3 regions of the Anaerobacillus sp. QJM3NY_32 genome follow, and region 3 is predicted to be linked to each of the others. Evidence: riboswitches for the same ligand, from Rfam matches in the RefSeq annotation. Region 3 holds a riboswitch; each other region holds the start of a gene.
What was found. Region 3 has a riboswitch for S-adenosylmethionine ahead of msrA (peptide-methionine (S)-S-oxide reductase MsrA). Riboswitches for the same ligand answer to the same signal wherever they lie in the genome.
Positions count from the first base shown of each region.

Region 1: linked by a shared signal. The riboswitch ahead of AC0VYH_RS13745 (Na+/H+ antiporter NhaC family protein) and the one ahead of msrA (peptide-methionine (S)-S-oxide reductase MsrA) in region 3 are both predicted to bind S-adenosylmethionine.
Region 2: linked by a shared signal. The riboswitch ahead of AC0VYH_RS13585 (sulfite oxidase-like oxidoreductase) and the one ahead of msrA (peptide-methionine (S)-S-oxide reductase MsrA) in region 3 are both predicted to bind S-adenosylmethionine.

Region 1 is NZ_CM149684.1:2,610,210-2,617,803, forward strand. It holds gene AC0VYH_RS13725 (MFS transporter) at 1-491, opposite strand, end outside; gene AC0VYH_RS13730 (SLC13 family permease) at 524-2,146, opposite strand; gene AC0VYH_RS13735 (hypothetical protein) at 2,440-3,117, shown strand; one part of gene AC0VYH_RS13740 (IS3 family transposase) at 3,178-4,130, opposite strand; one part of gene AC0VYH_RS13740 (IS3 family transposase) at 4,130-4,514, opposite strand; gene AC0VYH_RS13745 (Na+/H+ antiporter NhaC family protein) at 4,680-5,975, opposite strand; SAM riboswitch class I at 6,046-6,149, opposite strand; gene AC0VYH_RS13750 (alpha/beta fold hydrolase) at 6,343-7,182, opposite strand; gene AC0VYH_RS13755 (YolD-like family protein) at 7,344-7,594, opposite strand, start outside.
Region 2 is NZ_CM149684.1:2,579,486-2,587,079, forward strand. It holds gene AC0VYH_RS13570 (ABC transporter permease) at 1-412, opposite strand, end outside; gene AC0VYH_RS13575 (ABC transporter substrate-binding protein) at 381-1,619, opposite strand; gene AC0VYH_RS13580 (copper amine oxidase) at 1,897-3,246, opposite strand; gene AC0VYH_RS13585 (sulfite oxidase-like oxidoreductase) at 3,543-4,205, opposite strand; SAM riboswitch class I at 4,291-4,389, opposite strand; gene AC0VYH_RS13590 (GNAT family N-acetyltransferase) at 4,450-4,914, opposite strand; gene AC0VYH_RS13595 (GNAT family N-acetyltransferase) at 5,111-5,542, opposite strand; gene AC0VYH_RS13600 (GNAT family N-acetyltransferase) at 5,640-6,203, opposite strand; gene AC0VYH_RS13605 (LysE family translocator) at 6,326-6,844, shown strand; gene AC0VYH_RS13610 (3-hydroxybutyrate dehydrogenase) at 6,904-7,594, opposite strand, start outside.
Region 3 is NZ_CM149684.1:2,080,723-2,088,316, reverse strand. It holds gene cydC (thiol reductant ABC exporter subunit CydC) at 1-783, opposite strand, end outside; gene cydD (thiol reductant ABC exporter subunit CydD) at 780-2,513, opposite strand; gene AC0VYH_RS11160 (alpha/beta hydrolase family protein) at 2,771-5,014, shown strand; gene msrA (peptide-methionine (S)-S-oxide reductase MsrA) at 5,062-5,712, opposite strand; SAM riboswitch class I at 5,812-5,925, opposite strand; gene AC0VYH_RS11150 (Na+/H+ antiporter NhaC family protein) at 6,013-7,416, opposite strand.

The sequences.
Region 1 (7,594 bases), 530 kb from region 3:
GTTGCGACTCGTCCACTAAGTCCCCCCATTGCATTGCTCGCAATAAAAATGCTCGTAGCAAGTCCTACGTTACTTGGAGTTACTTCATCTGCAAGATAAGCCATCGCCGATGCCGGTATACCTGCAAGAAAGAATCCCTCAATACACCGAATAATAAGCAGAAGAAGGAATGAATTCATAAACGGCATTATTAGTAATGAACTAAGGACAAAAAGGAGCGATATTTTCATCACTACTGTTCGCCCATAGCGGTCTGAAACAAAGCCAAGTATAAGAAGTCCTGGTATCATCGTGATGACGGGCATGGACATAAGTAAGCTTGACGTTGTTGCCGTTAAATGAAATTCACTTGCAAATATTGGAAGCAATGGTTGAAAAGCATAAAGTGCCGAAAAGACTAATAATGCTCCACATCCAAGACTAACCGCCGCTCGCCAGAAACCCGCATCTTTTGATGTATATGGCTGATTGTTATTTAGAACAACTGACACTTGATCATCACCTTCAATTTTCTATCTTACTTTTATTTTAACTGATTGGGAATTTGAGTGAGATCAATTCCCCACACCACTGGCATATAAAAATAAATCGCCAGTGTAATAATGACGACAGATGTTAGGTTTAGCCAGAAACCTGCTCTCGCCATATCTGGGATTTTTAAATAGCCTGACCCGAATACAACGGCGTTCGGAGGGGTTGCAACCGGAAGCATAAAAGCACAGCTTGACGCAATTCCTGCCCCAATCATTAGAGCATAAGGATGAACTCCGATCGCGGATGATAGAGACGCCATGATTGGAAACATCATTGTCGCCGTCGCCGTATTTGATGTAATCTCCGTTAAGAAAATAACAAGCGATGTGACAAGTAGTAAAATGACGAACAGATGGATGCCTTCAAGAACCGTTAATTGCTCCCCAATCCAATTCGCAAGTCCTGATTCCTGAAAGCCAGAAGCAATGGCGAGTCCAGCTCCAAATAATAGAAGAATTCCCCATGGTAATCCTTTTGCTGTATCCCAATCTAAAAGAAAGGCACCTTTTTTCGAAGGGGCAGGTATAAGAAAAAGTAATAGCGCTGCAGTCATCGCGATGACAGTGTCATTTATATTCGGATTAAGCTCACTTAAAACAAAGGAACGGCTAATCCAGGCAACCGCAGTGAAAGAAAAAACTACCATAATGACCTTTTCTTCCATAGACATTTTCCCAAGATCCGCTTTCTCCTTATTAATCACCTCTTTCCCGCCTGGCAGCTCTTTAACATTCATCGGAAATGCCATTTTCACAAGGTAATACCAGCAGCCGAATAAAAGAAGAACAGTTAAAGGTACGCCAAACATCATCCAGCGGGCAAATGAAATCTCGATGCCATATAGCTCATTGACCACCGCTGCAAAGATGGTATTAGGAGGTGTTCCAATCAATGTTGCTAAACCACCAATTGAGGCACTGTACGCGATGCCAAGCATAATGGCTTTTCCAAAATTAAATTGCGGAATCCCTTCTTCTTGTTTCATATCAAGCTGCTCGGATACTTGATAAATCACCGCCAGCCCAATTGGCACCATCATCATAGCCGTTGCCGTGTTTGAGATCCACATTGATAAAAAGCCTGTTGCAATCATAAAGCCAAGTACAATTCTCTCTGTACTTGTTCCTATTGCTGATATAATGAAAAGAGCAATTCGTTTATGTAAATGCCACTTCTGCATTGTAAGCGCGATCAAAAAACCACCCATAAAGAGAAAAATGGTGTTATCGCCATAAGCTGATGCTGTTAAATCACCTTTTAGTCCGCCCGTTAGTGGAAATAAAATTAATGGTAAAAGAGACGTCGCCGGTATCGGAATGGCTTCTGTAATCCACCACGTTGCAATCCACGCCGTACTTGCTAAGATGGCCAAACCTGCTTCTGAAAGACCATTTGGATTAAAAAACAACATTATGCTAAGAAAAAGGACCGGTCCGAGGATCAACCCCGTCAGTTTCCTTTTATCATAAGCAGGATCTGGTCCAGATGCATAACCTGGATTTTTTTGAGAACTTTTTGAAGGGATTTCCGGCGTGTGTGAAGAAGCGAATGTTAAGAGATCTTTTGCTCGATCATGTTCTTTCCATAATTGGTTCCAAAGGTGTTGTTCCATAGTCATACCTCCTATCGTTCATTAAACTATAGTGTAGAATTCGCTCGCCACATCTGTCAATAAATTCACAATTTTGGTACTTTATTACTCTCTTTCAAGAAAGGACTTTTGATTCGTTTTTCCATTTCCATACAAGTAATTCATTTCAACCCCCTTAAATTTCCATTTGGGGCGAAAATTATAAGTTGATGATATGTTTTTTATAATTCAAAATAAATAAACTCAATGATTAAATGTAAGAATAGATACACAATCCACAACAAGTTGCTCAAAATCGATCCAGGGGGTATATGATGAGAAAGATACAACAGACTACTATTAATTCGGTTGTGAAATACGGACAAACAAAGCTTCCAAAATCAGCTAATACAGAATGTCCAGAATGCGGAAGCGATGCTTCATTTCAACTGAAGTTCGATTATCAAATTAATCAGGCTGTGTTCTCCACGCTTTCTCGCTGCTCTATTTGTAAAGAAGCTGTGCTTTTCATACTCATTAAAACGTCCCATAATGATCGCGGAGAAGAAGTTGAGCTATTCGTGCATCAAACCTCTTTTACACGAGAGCCGCTCGGCAGACTGACTAGCACAGCTAGATTACCCGATGACCTTGAGCGTGTTTATCGCTCAGCAGTGAATGTACATAACATGAAGGATTGGACCGCAACGGCTGTAATGGCTAATCGTGTTCTTGAGAGCATTACAGGTAGTTTTCTATCTGAAAATGAGCTAGGACAGCCACTTTCTAAACAGCTAGAAACACTTGCTAAACAGATTGATTTAGAAGAACCAATTGTAAAACTAGGACACCTACTAGGCAAAGGTAGTAATTTAAATAACCTCCTTTGTCTTGAGAAAGCTACAAGCGAAGAAACGGCCAACTTAATTATCGACTTACTAGATTCACTTATTGAATACTTGTACATTCTTCCTCAACGAATTGTGCATCTTCAAAAACAAATCGAAGGATAATAAAAAAAGCAGGTAGCTCAAATTAATATGTACCCTGTGTAAAGGACAGTTTAAAAAAGACTAGGCAACATTAAGAAGATGATTCCTGTATTGAACAGGGGTCATCTTTTTTAAGTTCCACTGACATCTATCCAGGTTGTAATACATCATATAACTCTTAACTTCACGTTTTAATTCGATTAGTGTTTGACAAGGTTTTATTGAGGCTTCGTCTTTAAAGTGACCAAAGAAAGATTCCTGTGGGGCATTATCCCAACAGTTTCCTCTTCTAGACATAGACTGATCTAAACCGTATTTCTTTAGCTGTTTTTGGTAGGTAGGGTGAGTATAGTGAAAGCCTTGATCAGAATGAATAAAGGCATTCGCATCTAGTTTTGCTTTACGGTTGTTTTTAAGTTTTACTAACGTATCTGTCGCTAGATCGAGCGTAATTCGGTCAGACACATGATAAGCTAGGATCTCATTCGTAGAGCCGTCCTTTATGGTAGATAGATACGCTTTCTTCTTATTTCCATAAAACAAATAGGTAATGTCAGTTAGAAGTACTTTCCCTGGGATGCCTTGTTTGAAGTTTCGCTCAAGTTTGTTTGGTACAACGCTGTGCTCTTTCGTTGCTTTCGCCATACGACGATAGGGATTCGCTCTTCTGATCGGACATACGATTCCGTATTTTTTCATGATTCTGCGTATGCGTTTTAAGTTATAGGTTATTTGATACTGGTTAGCTAGCGTCATCTTGATTTGACGTGCCCCTTTTTTTCGCTTTTTAAAGGCATAGGCTTTTAGGATCCAGTCTTTTAAAACTTGGTCTCGCGCCTCGTTTTCTGTTCGACGCTTTCGAGCACCTTCAGTGAAATAACGATAATAACCAGATCGTGAGACACCCACTACGGAACATAAGTATCGGACCATATTTTTAAGTTGATACTCATGGATGATATGGCGGATTAATTCAAACTTGAGAGAAGCAGCTAATTTTATCTCTTTTTTCCCATCCCCTTTTCCATCATTTCGAGCTTTTTTAGGAGATCATTCTCTGCTTTTAATAGGTTATTTTGAGCTTCTAAACGTTTGTATTTTTCCTCTAAAGACAGTTCCTTATCTTTGGATCTTCCGGAGCTTTCTTTACGAGTGTCAGTAAGTCCATTAATCCCTTTGTTTTTATAACCCTGTCTCCACCTTCTCGCGGCAGAATGTACTCTTTCGTGTCCGAGAGTATCGACATCAAATCCATTTTCTTTAAAAATCTGACTCGGTAGTTTTCCTTTTTCATACTCCGTAATGAATATTCGCTTAAATTCATCACTGTATGTGATTCCTTTTTCACTAACTGATTTCACAAATTTATTAGAGGCAAGTGTTTTGACATCTTCCTCTGAGAATACTTTCTTACTCATTAATAATCATTTCCCATCGTAGAATTTGTCCTCATTATACATAAAAGTACCCTATAGGGCAGACTTTTTTTAAGTGTCTACTCTATAGGGTACATATTAAATTGAGCTACCTGTTTTTTAAATGCTCATATCAAATTTTAATTCAAGATTCTGTTTACTATCACTTTAGCCCTTTTTCGAAATAGAAGGATAGTTGATGAAAATCGCAATAATTCCTGCAATAGCAATGAGGATTGGATAAATTGAATACGGTAGTAGAGCGAGTGGCGAAATCGACGCAAGACCTGCTACTGCAAGCACCTGTGCCCCATATGGGAGCATGCCCTGTATACTACCTGAGAAAATATCAAGAATACTAGCAGACTTTCGTGGGTCTACCCCATATTCTTCGGAAATGTTTTTCGCAAGTGGCCCCCCCATTATGATCGAAATGGTGTTGTTAGCTGTTGATAAATCAAGCACGCTTGCGAGACCGGCGATACCAAACTCTGCTCCTCTACGAGAAGTTACTTTGCTCAGGATTTTGTCCAATACGTATTGTATTCCTCCGTTATGCTTAATGACTTCAATCATCCCTCCGATGACGAGAGCAATCATGGCAAGGTCTTCCATCCCTTTTATGCCCTCTGTAACCGTGGAGATCAGTTCACTCATTCCAAATGTTCCGTTATATAAACCTACAATCCCAGCAAATAAGGTACCACTTACAAGTACAATAAGAACATTAACACCAGCGATCGCTGCGATCAGTACACCTAAATAAGGGATAATTGTAACGAAATCAAATGCGTGTTCTCCTCCAACCGTTGCTTGCTCTCCCATCGTTAAAGCACCATAAATAATGGCTGTTACAATAGCAGCTGGCAAGACTATAAAAAAGTTTACTTTGAATTTATCTTTCATTTGCGTATTTTGTGTGCGTACTGCCGCAATCGTAGTATCTGAAATCATAGAAAGATTGTCACCAAACATTGCCCCACCTATGACCGCTGATAAAGCCAGTGCCGGGGCAACTCCGGTTTGCTCTGCAATTCCAATTCCAATGGGAGCAAGTGCTACAATCGTTCCCATCGATGTACCCATCGAAATAGAAATAAAACAGCCAATGACAAACAAACCTACGATTAAAAGATTAGCCGGTAGAATTGATATACCTAAATTAACAATCGAATCTACTGCTCCAATTTTTTCAGCTGTTCCGGCAAACGCCCCAGCCAGTAAAAAGACCAAAATCATTAATATGATATTCGTATTACCTGCTCCACGACAAAACACTTCCACTTTTTTCATAAAGCTTTCTTTTCGATTCATCGAAAGAGCTACGCCCGCCGCAATTAGAGAAGCGAGAATAACAGGCATACTATAAAAGTCCTTTGTTATGATAGCTGTACCAATAAAAAGCACAATAAATATTCCAAGGGGAAGTAAAGCCAGGCCGTTCCCCTTTATTTCTTTCTCCATTATTCATGTCTCCTTCATCTTTTATTCTGTCTCAATAAAAAAAGCCCACTTCAAGAGAAGAAGGCTTTTGCACTTATCTCTCAAGATTTCTCTTGCTGGAAGCAGCACCTTTCTGATGATCAGAGGTTGCTGAAGCTTCTTTGGGCCAGGTCCCTCCACTTCTCTTAATAAGAAATATACAATTATTAATGAGCGCATGCTTCATTTTACTTTTTCATAACGAGCTTTACTTTATCACGCATTATTCTGATGAGTCAACTTTGATTAACTGCATCAAAATAAACTCCTCATCCTTTAAGGAGTTTACCTGATTAACTAGTCTGGTTCAAGCTTTGTATGACTACCAATTTTTGCAATAGATCAATCTTTATTTTCCTAAAAACCACTCAATATCCTTCATAATCGATTCCGGTTTTTCTTCTGGTAGAAGGTGACCGGTTTTTTCATAGATGATCAGTTTAGCATTTGGGAGATCCTTACTGAGACGCTTCCCAATTTTCAACGGCACAACTCTGTCATTTTCTCCCCATATTAGTAGGCTAGGTGTATGAATTTGATTTAGTTCAACTTCTGACAAATCTCCTTCGCGATCTCGAATCATCCTAACTAATGACCGAAAGATACCCTCATTGAAGAAAGGTTGGATATATCCATCCATCATTTCTTCATCGATAAGGGAAGGATCATAAACACAATTAAGCAAATTTCCTCTAACACCTTTTCGATAAAGCCACCTTTTCAAGTATACCGAGAAAAAAGGTAAGTACGATGTATACACTAGACTCTGTTTAGCCTTTTCAAGATATCCTGAACTGCACAGTAAAATATTCTTACTAACGAGATCATCTTTCATAGCCGAGGCTCTCATTGCTACTTGCCCACCCATAGAATGGCCGATCATAACAGTATGATCAATTGAAAGCCTTTCTAAAAGTTCAACCACCACTTCCGCATAATTATGATAAGAGTGGACAAAACGATTAGACTTTTCACTTTTTCCGAACGGAGGAAGATCAATGGCAACAACAGTATATGCCTTTGTTAATAATGGTATCAATCTTCTGAAGCTGAAGCTCGACGATAGAAAACCGTGAAGAAGCGTTAATACTGGCCGATCGACGGCTGTGTCATTTCTATAGTATTCATAGTGAATATCAATTCCTTTGATCTTTTCCGTATTTTGTTTAAGATTTTGAGCTAATAGCATCTTTCATCTCACTCCGGATTTTGAATTCATCTGATCTGATTCACCCTTCGTTTCTAACCAGACAGGATGGTCTCACTTATTCAGGTTTGACTTTATAATTATTTTACCCCAATCCTGAAATGAAAAACTTTTTTTACATCCGAGAGGATACTCCATTTTTTTCATTCTAACTCTACGTGCACAAGGTCCAGCAGCTTTATCGTTGTCCTTTTTTCATTATGGTCAATAATACGCAGTTCTTTCGTAAGTGGATCTACATAGTCCACATATCCAAAGAGAGTTTTCGTTTCTCCCCCACTAAAGTGTTGAAAACAAAGCGAGTTGTGATTGGCCATTGCTTCACATATTGTTTCATTCATTTCCGCCATTCTTTGTTCATCAAGTACCGGCTTTTCACTTTTTTTCTCTTCGG
Region 2 (7,594 bases), 500 kb from region 3:
CTCCAATTTGATAAAGTAGAGAAGAGAACAGTCCACTTTGCGAGAAAAACAAAAATACTAAATAACCTGCAACAAAATGAGGAATTAACATCGGTATCCATACAAGTATCTTCAACGTTGAATCTTTAAATAACTCATATAACATTCTAGTCATTACTAATCCTATCACTAACGATAGTAAGGTGGACAGGACGGCAACTCGAAACGTTAATTTAAGGGAATGAAAAAAAGCATGATTACTAAAAAGTTCCGCGTATGTTGCAATAGTCCATTCCCCATCTATTGTTTGAAAACTTTGAGCTACCGCTGACCACATTCCATGCCCTACAAGTAGCAATGTAACCGCAATCGCAGGTAATAAATATAAACGTAATTTCCACTTATTGCTCAATAACCCGATTCGCCCATTCATTATTAATCCACTCCGTGTAACCTGTATCTAAGTCTGGTAGCTTATATTCATTTAAAACCTCTGTGGAAAGTACGCTTTCTCCCCGGTCAAGGTTACCAATAATCTTCTGATCCTCTTCACTCAATTTATCGAAATTTAATACCGTACCTTCCCCCCACATTGTAGGATCCATTTTAGCTATTTGAGCTTCTGGCGATTCAAGAAAATCAATAACTGTCATAGCTCCCTCTGGATTCGGACTATTAAATGGAATACTGAGATAGTGTGTATTTGAAACCGATCCAGGATCTTTTAGAACAAATGACTTCGTGCTTTCAGGAAACGTCCCATTTTCAATTAAACTTTCTGCTCTTGCTTCGTTAAAGCCCATAGTCATTAGGATTTCCCCCTGACTATAAAGCGTATCAAGTTTAGTCAATGATTCAGGATAAGTTTCACCATTACGCCAAAGATCAGACTTTATATCATCAAGATAGTTCCACACGTATTCTTCGGAATCTTTAATAATTTCTTTGTTAAATTCCTTTGCCAGAAGACCCGACTCTTCGCCTGAACCTTTTATGAGTAGGTGCTTCACGAACGTATTACCAGTAAAATCCGAAACGTTAGGATACGTAAACTTCCCAGGATTATCGTGAATCCACTGCTTTAACTCCTCAAGTGTACTTGGAGGTGTATCGATCTTGCTCGAATCGTAATGAAAAACATATTGAACATTTCCCCACGGAGCTTCTAATCCATCAATTTCCGTCCCTTGATCATATTCAGCATTCTGATCCTTTGATCCAATGTATTCTTGAAAATGAGGCAGCTTCTTTGAGAAAGAACCTAGTAATAAATCAGCATTCTTAGCATTTTTGAAGTTTGCGCCATTGATCCATATGACATCAATTGTACCTTTGTTTTTATTTGCTTTTTTCTCTGTTAAAAGTTTTTGCATAAATTCTTCGGTATTCATCGGCTGACGATTAAGCGTAATATCATACTCCTCTTTTAATCTTGGTGCTGCCCATTCATCAATGTACTGATTAATGCCTTCATCTCCTCCCCACATAAAGAGATTTACCTCTGTTCCATTAGAAGAGGATACGATTTCATCCCACTCCTTTGATAACACCTCTGTTTTACCAGTTTCATTGGTTTCACTATTCCCACATGCAACAATAAAAAGTAGCGTTGCGAAAATAAATGTAAACTTTCGCTTCATCTAATTTCCCCCTCATATAAACTATCCTAGCAACTGAAAGACATATTTGACGAACTTGATTGTGTTTCATAGTCAGGCATCATCTATTTTCCCATTATCAGTATACCTTTTTTATAAACATGATGCTGTAACGCTCCTTACATCTCAAACTTTATTAAAACCATTTCCTATAGCGTAAGTACGACAAGTTCATTGTCCTTTTCACGAAGAAAAGCAATAGCCACTTTGGCTATTGCTTTTCTAGCGGGTATGTTAGGCTACCCTATCATCTATTCCCTTAGCTTTTCTGCATTTTTCTACGAACAATTACGCCACTTGCAGCCATAGTTGCAAGAATGGCTGCAACAATCCATTCGATTGGCATTTGCTGTTCAGCTGTACCACCCATACCTGTTTTAGGCATACCAGTTGGCATAGCTTCCATAGCGAATTTGTCCGGGAATTGGTTTACGAAAGCACCAGAAAGTCCCTTTGCCGGCTTATACATATGAGCATAAGCTTCACGAACCGAATCATAAGCTGCATCGTAGTCTTCCGTAGTGTAGCTATCAAACGCAGATATTAATTGATTCACATGCATTTGTAAACCTTCAGATAATGGTCCCGCTTCTAATCTACCTTCAGTTGCTGTTTCAAGAAAACTTGAGAAGTCTGCACGATAGTCTTCCAGCGCTTTTAGTGCTTTTTCTTGAGCAGCTTCATCTTCAGCTCCTGTCGCTTGAACATATTCTACAAAGTTACCGATATGTCCAGACCACATTTCTTTAAATTGATTTCCTGCTTCTTCACCATATACAGAAGTTATCGCAGCAGCTAGATCATCCGTATTCTCGCTTAGTGCAGCTGCAGATGCATCAAAGTCTTCTGATCCGTCGATTCCGTTCTGCATTGTCATCATTGCAAGACCAGCATGTTCAGATAATAAATGACCTAATGTTGCACGAAGATCAGATGCTGGTGTTACGGCTTTTGTGTTCTCGAACTTGTCTGGGAACTGATCAGTAATGGCACCAGAGAATCCTTTAGCCACCATTTGCATGTGAGCAATCGCTTCACGTTCTTTCTCGTAAGCCATCTCATAATCACCTGCTACATAGCTATCAAATGAACCAATCAACTGATTAATGTGAGCTTGAAGTCCTTCAGACAATGTTTCAGCTTGAAGTCGTTCTCCTGTTGCATTTTCCAAGAAATTAGAGAAATCTTCTTTATAACCATCTAAGCTATCTAAAGCTTTTTGTTTTGCATCTTCATCTTCATTACCTGTTGCTTTCACATAGTCAACGAAGAAACCGATATGATTGCTCCAAATTTCATTAAATTCAGCTCCTGCTTCTTCACCATAAACGGATGTAATCGCAGCTGTAAGGTCTTCCGTGTTTTCACTTAAGGCACCAGCAGAAGCTTCAAAATCTGCAGAACCTTCAGCTCCTTTTCTCATTGTTTCTACTGCAAGATAAGCATGCTCACTTAGTAAATGGCCAAGATCAGCACGAAGATCAGCACCTGGTGTTTCTACTGTAGGCTTGTCCATTTGCTGGTCGTGGTCAGAGGCAAATGCTCCAGCAGTTGGTATTAAAAGTGAAAAGCTAAGCGGAACAATTAATAGTCCCTTTTTCCAATCGATCACTTTCTTTTTCATATTCTTGTTCGTATTCATTTTCAAATCCACTCCCCTTAATTTTGATTTACACTTAGCTAACGGAGGGAAGATCCATTTAGATCATTCTTTTTTAAAATTCTTCTCTTTTTTAATTACCAGAGAATAAAAAGTCAGCAAAACCCACACATACTAAGGTTCTGCTGACTTTCAAGTTTAAACTATTTTTTTATAGATATGATGATATTTAGAATGTGATAATAAACTACCTTTTCCTCAATCAATTCTATATGTGTTAATCACGCCCGCTTTTTTAAGAAAAATTAATCAAACTCTTTTTTCTCCCATTCATCTTCCGGTAGTCCCAAATCCTCTCCAGAAAACCTTTCTTCTTTAAATGGATCGGCATGGTTATGAAATCCGTTTTGTTCCCAAAAACCAGGTTTGTCTTCATTGATAAATTCTATACCTCTGATCCATTTAATACTTTTCCAGAAGTAAAGATGCGGTACAACTAACCTGAGAGGCCATCCGTGTTTTGCCGTTAATTTCTCTCCATCGACTGAGTGGGCAAGAATAACATTATCTCTCATTAAGTCAGTGAGGTGAATATTCGTTGTATAGTTATAGTCACCATGTAGCATAACATGGTTCGTTTTCGGTACTATCCCATATGCGTTCATAAAATCCTTAATCAAAACCCCTTCAAAAGTATTATCAAACCTAGACCACCTTGTGACACAGTGAATATCACACTTTACTTTCTTCTGTGGTAAGGCAAGTATGTCGCTATAGGAAATGATCACTTCCTTATCAATTTCTCCAAATACACTTAGGTTCCATGTCGACATCTCATACACAGGTACATCACCTTCATGTAGAATAGGGAACCTTTCTGTAAGTACTTGCCCCGGTGGCAGACGATCACCATACTTTTCACTTGCATCTGGAACTTTCATTTTGCGAATACGGTCAGCTTTTTTCAAATTCTTCACAACCCGTCTCTCATTTATTGAATCGTCTAAAAAAAACTCTTCCTAACTAATAAGGAAGAGTTCGCTTCAGAGCTCTTCCTTATCTCTCAGAGCATAGACTCTGCTGGATTTGGCACCTTGTCTATCAGGTTGCCGGGCATCAAAGGGCCAGTCCCTCCGCCTCTCTCAATAAGGAAATTAAAAATCTAATTTTGATTCATTCTATCGGTCTATTTAGTATTTTGCAATTATTGTTTTAAACGAGGTTTTTCTTCATTTCAACAAATTGAAATGCTCCCCCATTGGTTTGTTGCATAAACAGATGAGTGATTTGAAATCCAGCCCTTTGATACACTTTTATGGCTCGTTTATTAAATTCAGCTACTGCCATTCCAAAGGAAGTTGGACGATACAATTCAACTGCTTTTTGAAGGCCAGCCTCTAAAAAAGAAAAGCCTTCTCCTTTTCCAACATTATCGGGACACATTCCTAGGCCAATTTCTATATGGTTGTCTTCATGCACATGAAAACTAAAAAAACCAATAAGATGATCCCTATGGTAGACGCTCCAATAATTTTCATTGCTGGCTGCATCTTCCCGGAACTCTTTTAGATCTTCAAGATCCTCGTCCATATTATAAAATGAGTATAGCCCATCATAGTTCCACGAGATAATTCGCTCGACTTCTTCTTGACTTATTAACTTAAATTGATATACCAATACTCTCCCTCATTTCTGTGTGATTGAAAAGGAAAAGCCCCATGCTGGGAAATGCATGGGGCTCACACTTTATATTTTAAGGGGGGCAGGAACCGGGGAAGTCCCTGCAAAAATAGTGTAGCAAGTTCCAAGGGCATGATGATTGATTATGAGTTGTTTTTCACATTCTTTTAATAAATGAAAAGAAGCTGGACAACTATTTATAAACCATGATCGTTTGAAGTTCTCGAAATCCAATGTCTTTATAAATGTATTTCGCGAAGTTAGAGGAATACACATTCAAACGAATTTCCTCATATCCCTGTTCTTTGAAGTTTTCAATACTCGCTTGAACGAGCTGCTTAGAATACCCTTTCCCACGAAACTTTGGAAAAACAAATACATCATAAATGAACCCATGCTTGCTTTCTGTAAAATAATCCGTGTTTTCTCCAAGTAATACCCAGCCAGCAATTTCCCCTTCGTCGCGATAAATGAGGTGGTAACCACCTCGATCAAGAATGGATGATACAATTTCAAGTGCTTTCTCTTCTTTTACGATACCGGGATTTGTCGTTCCTTCATTAACAGATTGAATGGAATTCGACAAAATAAAATCTCTTTCTTCTATCGTCGCTCGTTCGATCACATAGTTTCCCTCCATCATCAAAATCATTCATTACTCGTTTATTCTTGATGCAAGAACCTTATTCCTCCCATAAGTAAGATGCATATTCTTACCAAATTTATTTTTTTGTTAAAGCATAGACGCATGTATCAGTTAGTTTACTGCCATCAATTGAGACATGGTCGTTTCGTAAAATAGCCTCAAGTTGAAACGATTGTTTCTCGGCAATTCGCCGACTTCGCCAATTTGTCGCATTACAACGAATTTCTAGCCTTCTAGCGTTTAGCTCTGAAAAGGCGTAATCTACAATGCCTTGGACCGCTTCAGACATATAGCCTTGACCAGCGTATCTAGAATCAATCCAATAACCGATTTCAAATTTACGAACGTTCCAATCTATTCGATGTAACCCTGAGGAACCGATAAAATCACCCGTCTGTTTATGGAAGAGTAATAGTCGAAGATCCTCCCGCTTTAAAAACGCTACGTGAGATTCGCGGATATTCGCTTCAACATCTTCTTCCGTTTGATCTATATGTGCGAAAGGCATCCAGGATTTAAGCTCTTCTAACGAGGCATCAATTGATTGATGAACCGAAGCACCATCCCCAGGTAGTGGAGAACGTATATGTAAACGGTCAGTGCTAAATTTATTTGGTATATCAAGTAAAATGGGTTCCATGGAACTATTCCTCCAACAACACTAAAAGATGTCAGAATTATATCATTAATGAGAAACCTGTCAAGTTATTGGTCTTTTCCGGCCAATGTCCCGCTACCATCTAATTGAAATCGAGAGACGAATTGACGGATCACTTCACGAGGATATGGTTTTCTTGCCCTCTCTTCAGGACTACTTGTACATATTGCTGCTACCTTAGGAATTTCTGCCGTCCTTTATCAATCCTCTCTCGCCTTTTCGATTGTTACCGCGGGGCAGCTTACTTACTTTTCATGGCATATGAAGCTTTTAAAGATAGCGGATCCGCAGCTAAACCCCTAAGTCAACCTAGCAGACCTTATTTTTCTTTATATCGAAAAGGGATTGTTATGAATATTTTAAATCCAAAAGTCTCTTTATTCTTTCTCGCCCTTCTTCCACAGTTTGTAAACCAGCAGGCGAATTCATCCGCTCTTCAAATGTTAATTTTAGAAGGGGTTTTCATTCTACAAGCCTTTCTTATCTTTAGTGCAATAAGCTTTTTTGCAGGAAAAATCGCATTCTATGTCGTAGAAAATCATGCCCTAGCTAGAAAATTCAATCTTGCAAAAGCTTTATTGCTTGCTTTAATTGGTCTTCAAATAGCCTTTAGCGATCAATAAAAAAGCAGCGCTTCTCATTAGAAAGCGCTGCTTTAATATTTTTTTAGTAAAATCTAAATTTACTGAGCTGTATAGCCACCATCAATTAGTAGGGCTTGACCTGTAATGCTCTTCGCTGCATCACTTGCGATAAACATTGAGTAATCAGCTATCTCTTTCACTTCAAGAAGTCTTCTTTGTGGTACAAGTGGATAGATTACTTCTTCTAGTACCTTTTCTAGCTCTACTCCGCGTTCTTTCGCTAGATCTTCCATCTGTCCTCTTACGAGTGGTGTATCAACATATCCTGGTGCCATGGCATTTACTGTAATACCGTGTTCCGCACCTTCAAGTGCAGAAACTTTTGTAAGGCCGATGACCCCATGCTTGGCACTATTGTAAGCCGCTTTCCCTGCGAAACCGATGACACCATTGATAGATGCCATGTTAATAATTCGCCCAAATCCTTGTTTCTTCATGATTGGAAATACATGCTTTGTTGCTATGAAAGGAGCTGTAAGCATAATATCCTGCATCATACGAAACTTCTCAGTTGGGAAGTTTTCTAATGCAGATACGTGCTGAAGTCCCGCATTATTTATTAACACGTCTAAGCGACCGTATTCTTCTACAGTACGGTCAATTGCTTGTTTAATTTCATCTTCATTAGTCACGTCTGCTTTAATACCAATAGCGTTATAACCTTTATCTCTTAGTTTCTGAGCAGCTTCTTCTGTTCCTTCTTCATTTATGTCAGATAGAACAACTTTT
Region 3 (7,594 bases):
GATCCCAATAACACTCCAGGTTACAAATAAAGACACAAATGAATTAACGGCTTGATGAAGCACTTCTGCTTTTCCTTCTTTGCTTTGAGCAATCCCATAGTCGTTGGATTTTGTTTTAAGATCGCTTTTCTTTCCTTCAACCTCACTCATGATTTTCAAATCACGATAACCAGCGAAAAACTCAGCTGAATCAGCAGCAAATTCTCCTCTACTTGAACGAACCTTTCGATCCTTTTTTCGAATACTCCACGCAAAGTAACCCGGAATCACAATCCCTGTAAAAATTACTCCAAGTAACATTAGAAGTGCAATTTCGAAAGAATAGAATAGCGTAAACCAAATCGTAACAAGGAATATGAGAATAAAAACTATAGGTGGATAAAAAACGCGAAGGTAAAAATGCTGCAGTCGATCAATATCTCCTACAATTCTACCTAGCAGATCTCCACTGCGATATCTCTGTGACAACCCTGCCGCTATTGGCTCAAGCTTTTTATAAAAGGAGACGCGCATGTTGCTTAAAATGGAAAACGTCGCGCGATGAGAATATATCCTTTCAAAGTAGCGTCCAGCTGCGCGGGCAAGTCCAAAAAATTTCACAACAGCTGTTAAAATCGCTAATGCAAACACAGGTAACGATAAGGCTGCCTTCGAAATTAAATAGCCGCTAGAAGCAAACAAGGCAACAGCTGTTATTCCCGCAATAAAACCAAATAATATTGAGAGGAGGATATCCCGTTTTTCTGTCAGCATCTCACGCCATACAAATGCTAGCTCTCTCATAAAGTGACCTCCGCCTTCTGCGTATCAACCATATCACGATACAACTCACTTGAAGCGTAAAGCGATTCATCGGTTCCTTCCGCGATCAAGTTTCCCTTATCAAGGAGTATAATATGATCGGCATTTCGTATTGTATGGATACGGTGTGCTACAGTAATCATTGTTGCGTTTTTTGATAGTTCTTTGATCGAAGTATGAAGAACTTTCTCTGTATATAAATCAAGTCCCGTTGTTGGTTCATCAAATAAAATAATCTCTGGTTGTTTTATAAATGCTCGAGCAAGCGCAATTCTCTGCTTCTCTCCTCCAGATATCCCTCTTCCGGATTCACCAATAACCGTCTCATAACCATTTTCAAGAGAAGCAATAAACGAGGAAATACCAGCTTTCTCAGCCGCCGCTTCGATTTGTATTTTATCCCTACTTTTTGATCCAATCGCGATATTTTCAGCGATCGTTCCAGTAAACAAATACGGGTTTTGTGATATAAAGCTTATCTTTGAAAACCAGCTTTCTTCTTCTAAACTTGTTAGGGGAATTTCGTCGGCGGTAATGGCACCTTCTTGAGGTGGAAGCAATCCACCAAGCAAATTCAAAAGCGTCGATTTTCCAGATCCACTCCGACCAATCACGGCCGTATTGCTATAAGGTTTAATAGTTAGATCAATAGAGGATAACCCAAATCCACTCTCCTGATAGCGATATGAAACGTTCTTAAACGCCAACAGTGGTGGCCTCTCCTTCGTTTCAAGTAATCGATCTCCCCATTTCATTTCGTCACTTTCACGATGAAGTTCTTCACTTACCTTTTTCATTGCACTCATGCTACCTCTACCAGTATGAAAAGCACTGCCTAGTTCCTTTAGGGAAAGATAGAACTCAGGAGCAAGCATAAGAAGGAAAAAGGCTGTAGCAAAAGACATGCTATTAAACACAATGAGACGAAGACCAATCTCAAGAGCGATAATCCCAATGCTTAACATTGAAATAAGCTCAAGCATAAGGGATGAAACAAACGCAACCTTAAGAACTTCGAGCGTTGCATCTCGATAATTCAAGCTGCTTTCTTCCATAATCGAGCGATATTTCTTCGATTGACGAAACAAGTTCAACGTAGTCAAACCCTGAATTGTATCAAGAAAGCGACCAGAAAAAACGGTCATCTGCTCTAGCTTCTCCTCGGATTTTTTCTGAGTACGAATGCCGATAATAATATAAAAGAGTGGAATGAATGGAGCCGTCACGATCATTATTAGCCCTGTTTCAATATGCTGAGTTGAAACTGCGATTAGAATAAAAAAAGGAATAACCGCCGTTTTAAACACTTGTGGAATGTATTGACTATAATAGGAATCAATCTCATCCACCGCATCTAGTAAAACGCTCACTTTCTGTCCAGATTGACCCTGGTAAGACGTTAGAAGTGCGTCTCGAGAAAATTTATTCAAAAGCGCTTCTCTTATTCTTTGTTTTACAATAGCGGCCATGTTAACGCCTGCTTTTCCCATTAAATAAGATACGCAAGGGCGTAGCGCCATGACAATCAGTAAGCCAATGAGATACGATGAAATGTCTGAATATGCTAGTTTTTCAATAAATACCCGATTCACTATTTCTACTGTAAGAAAAGCCTGTACAATAATGGATGCGCCAATCATAAGAGCACCTAAAATCATAAACAAGTGTGTGATTTTAAAACCTGAAGCATACGCTTTAAGTTCGTTCTTCACCTGATCCCCCACCTTTAGTTTCACAACAAACATACGTTTGTGAAATATTTCACATTAATTCTTAATTCCTATTGTACGACTTATACAAAGGAGAAGCAAATACTACGCAGCGATTATTTTTACAATTAAATGAACGAAATCTGTGCTAGAGTCATCGAGCCACTACTTATTCAATTGAGGCATTCTTAGATTTAGCATTCTTCCTTATTTCCTATTTGCTATAATGAAAGCAGCAGGATAAGAAATGGAGGATTAGCGTGGAACACGAACCTGAATTTGAAAAAACGCGTAAAAATACACACAAACGAAATAAATTAAAGCATTTATTGATTTCTTTTACTCAACCATTACAATCCTTCTTTAAAACCATATGGAAAGGAGCTTCTTACGGCGCTCTTCATATGACAATGCTGCTAATCTTTTCGATTGGGTTTGATTTTCATACTGGACTGGGTCAAATAATGGACGTTATTCTTTTCCTATTAATTGCAGTTGTCAGTACACTGCTCACCGTTAAGATTGGTACATGGTTCATAGAGCATTTCAAAAGATTACCCTCTCTTCTCATTGCAAGTATTGGAGTCTCGCTTGCTATAACCATTTATACATTAGATCAATTTCGTCAATTAGAGAACATCCTTCCGCTCTCCTATCTCTTAATTGCAGTCGGTATCATCCTTGGCGCTATGTTCGGATACCCTCTTTCTAAAGGCATCAAAAAGCCAATGTCTATGATCATGCTACTGTTTGGTGTTTTAGCAACGTCAGCTTTTTCATACTGGTTATTCACACCTGGTTTAATGAATGATCGTCTCTCTATTAATGTAGAGCCGCTCTCACCTGTTAGTGATAACCCTTCAGAATACGGCTCATTTGATGTAACTACTTATACATATGGAAGTGGAAAGGATAAGCAACGTCCTGAATTTGGGGAGCAAGTAGATATTCAAACGATGTCAGTTAACGCTTCAAGTATGGTTGGAGAATGGTCCAAAGAACGCGAGTGGTTCTGGGGCTTTAAAGACACCAATGTGCCACTTAATGGACGTGTATGGGTGCCTAAAGGAAATGGTTCTTTTCCTCTTGTCCTTATTGTCCATGGAAACCATAAGATGGAGGACTTCTCAGATGAAGGCTACAATTATTTAGGTGAGTTACTCGCTAGTCGTGGCTTTTTAACAGTATCAGTAGATGAGAACTTCTTCAATTCATCATGGTCTGGTGGCCTCGCAGGAGACATTAATGGACGCGCTTGGTTGCTGCTTAAACATATTGAAGAAATGGAGAAATTATCTTCTCAAAAAGATAATCCATTATTCAACAAAGTGAAGATGGATCAAATTGCTTTAATAGGTCATTCTCGCGGTGGTCAAGCTGCGATTTTAGCAGCAAAATTCAATGACCTTGATCGTTACCCAAATAACGGGAACATGACTTTTGATTTCCATTATAATATTGAATCTGTTATCGCACTTGCACCGACGGATTATCAAACACTTTCAGATCGAAAAATCGAAGTGGATGATGTCAATTATTTATTACTTCAAGGTTCTTATGATAGTGATTTATCGGAATTCGAAGGCGACCGACAGTATAATGGGATTGATTTAACTGGCAGTAAAGAAGCTATGAAAGCAGCCCTTTATATTGATCGCGCCAATCACGGACAATTTAACACAACGTGGGGAGAAAACGATACGTATTTCCCTTTCACGCTTTTATTAAATAAAGAGCCTCTTCTTAAAGGCACTGAACAACGACAAATAGCCCGCACATATGTCGCTGGCTTTCTTGAGGCGACGCTTCATCAAAATGAGTCCTATCAACCGATGTTTGAGGATTATCGCTATGCTCTCGAATGGCTACCTGATACAACATACATTAGTAAATATGAAGATCCTTCGTATCATATCTATAGCACCTTTGAAGAGGACGTTGATGTCACAACAGCGACATCTCCCTATATCACCATAGAGACTAATAGCTTGCTGCAATGGTATGAAGGAGAGCTTGAATTTCGACGCGATAAAGAAAGAGGTACTCATGGGGTCTTTTTGAAATGGGATCATTCCTATTCAAAGAACGGCACATACAAATTAAATTTCAAGAAAGCCCTTCAGGATCCATTTGCTTATACAATGAACAGTTCATTAACATTCACAGCAGCAAACCTTTCAGATCCATCTGACCAGCAACCTGTTGATTTCACAATCACGGCTAGTTCAGATAACGGAGCATCCGCTAGTGTTAAGCTGAGTGACGTCATGCAGTTGCAAGGTGTTCTTCCTATTCAACACACAAAAACAAAATACTTTGAAGAAGGACGTTATGGTGAACCTACTGAACCGGTTCTCCAAACCTTTAATATTCCGATGCAGCGATTCTTAGAAGCAAACAATGCCTTTAATCCGAAGAAGATGAATGCTCTTACATTCGAATTTAATGCATCAGAGAAAGGAAAAGTCTTTATTGATCAAATAGGTGTCAATCAAGGTGATTAACTAAAAAAGGCCTTCCCTCATGACAATGAGAGAAAGCCTTTTTTCTATTATGAAATTTTGCAAGAAGACTGTCCACGCTTAGCAAGATAGCTTTGATGATACTCATCTGCACGATAGAATGAAGTGATTGGTACAATTTGCGTCACAACTGGTTTTTTGAAGCGTCCAGATCGCTCGAGTTTTTCTTTTGCAATCAATGCTATTTCTGCCTGCTCATTTGAGTGGTAAAAGATCGCTGAGCGATAGCGTGTTCCGACATCTTCTCCCTGTTTGTTTAAGGAGGTTGGATTATGATTTTCAAAGAAAACTTCTACAAGTTCTTCATAAGAAATGAGAGAAGGATCATATTCAACTTGTACGGATTCGGCATGGCCTGTTAATTCAGAATAAACATCTTCATAAGTTGGATTAATCGTCTCTCCTCCTGTAAACCCTGCTGAAGTTGAAATAACACCGTTCAATTGTTGAAATAGCGCTTCTACTCCCCAAAAGCACCCTGCTGCAAATGTTGCTTGTTCCACTATGACCACTCCGTTTCCTTTTCTCTGTATGGTTTTATTTGATCGAGCATATATGTTTTCTAATTCATTTAGTGATAACATATAAAGTTGCTTTTCACCCTTCTTATATATCCCTTGTGAGAGAAGGGTCTTAATAAGCTGTTGTTTTCTTGCTTCGTTATCCATTAGTGTATGCAATATCAGTCTCTCCCTCTACTAAAACATATTTCCAAATGAGGGTGCATAAAAAAACCCTCATCTGCTCGAACAGAAGAGGGTTTGGATAGACCGAGCCTCTTCTCATTTTTCGACTTTCGTCGCAGGAATTAGCACGGTTCCAATTGAACATAAGTTCATAGGTCCGTTGCCGAGGTATCTAAGGGCCAGTCCCTCCACCTCTCTGAATAAGAAGATCCTTTAAACAAAGGATTATTAAGTTAGTCCCAATAATAAATGGTTTTAAAACGGATGTCAATACAAAAGTACTCATAAAAATAATTATATTACAAAAGAGATAACAAAGTAGCCAGCTGCTGCTAATCCCGCCGCTAATAAAGCTGGGCCAAGCTTAAATTTCGCATATGTCATAGGATTCAACTGCAAGATCCTCGCAACTGTATTCGTATTGTCACTTAGCGGAGAAGCAAAAGCACCAAATGTCCCACTCGCAAACACGGCTCCAATGACAACAGGTAGATCTGCTCCTGTAGAATACCCTAATGAAATACCCAGCGGCATTAAAATTCCCCATGTGCCCCATGATGAGCCAATAAAGTATGAAATAAACGCCCCAACGAGAAATAAGACTGGTGGTACAAATAAAGTAGGAATCCAATCAAGGTTTGAGGTAACAAAAGACGAGAAGCCAAGAGCTTCTGTTGAAGCTGCTAAGCCCCAAACGACAGTAAGCAAGACGATGACCGGCATCATCTCGTTACCACCTTCGATAAAATAAGTAACAAGGTCCTTTAAAGAAAAACGCTGAAATAAATAGAAAATGAACGTTAAAAGTACTGTAGTGAGAAGTGCAAAGACCATCGCGTCCAGGACATCTGCCTCAATAAACGCCTTGATTAAAGAAGTAAACCCCTTCTTATAACCACTCCAATATGTAAGAAGAAGTGTTAGGAGAATAACTCCTCCAAGAGGTATTAATAAATTCATCGGTTTCGTAGGAAGATCCTTCGCCACAGCTGGATGACAATCTTCCCATTGATCATCAAGCTTTTTTTCCACATTACCTGCGTCTGTAGCTGGCGTTTTTCGATGATGGAAAAAACTCAAATAAAAGCCAATCAATAAAATACTAATCGAAAAAAAGTTGTAAGGGATACTTTGAAGAAAGTAACGATAGCCATCTCCTTCAATGCCTTCTGCTTTTAGTGAAAGCTGCACAACAGATGACATATAGCCGACAAAAGCGGTAGCAATTGGCATTAAGACAATAACTGGAGTTGCTGTCGTTTCTATCACAAATCCAAGCTCCTGAGGAGTGATTTTCACTTTATTTAAAAGAGCTTTCATGATTGGGGCTACCGTTACAATGCGGAAACTAGGAGCACTAAATGTTCCTAGCGTTGACACCCACGTCAGAAATAACGCTCCTTTTTTTGAGTTGATTTTGGATGAGGCAACTTGAACAAATCCTTTTATCCCACCAGTATATTTCATCAATCCGATTAAGCCCGTAAACATATATAGAAAAAGGACGATTTTAACATTATTTTCATCTTTCAAACCAGTCATAATAAATTCATAGAACTGTTGTAAACCAATGATCAATCCAGGTTTGTATATAAATGATGCTGTTAGCAAACCCGCCGTTAATCCGGGGATCACTAGTTTTGTTTTCATCGCAATGATAATGACAACGATAAACGGAAAAATGGATAACCAGGCCATTAGCGTCGCCCTCCTTAAGCTCTAGTTTGCTCTCTAGAGAACGACCTATACTACGGGAACCGATAATGTTGATTCCTCATTCGTCTGAGCAAGTGGAGTTGCTCGAAGTCATTGGTGCCATATGGTTTAAATAAGACAAATTGAACATCGTTCCTTAACTTATTCATACAAAAAAGCC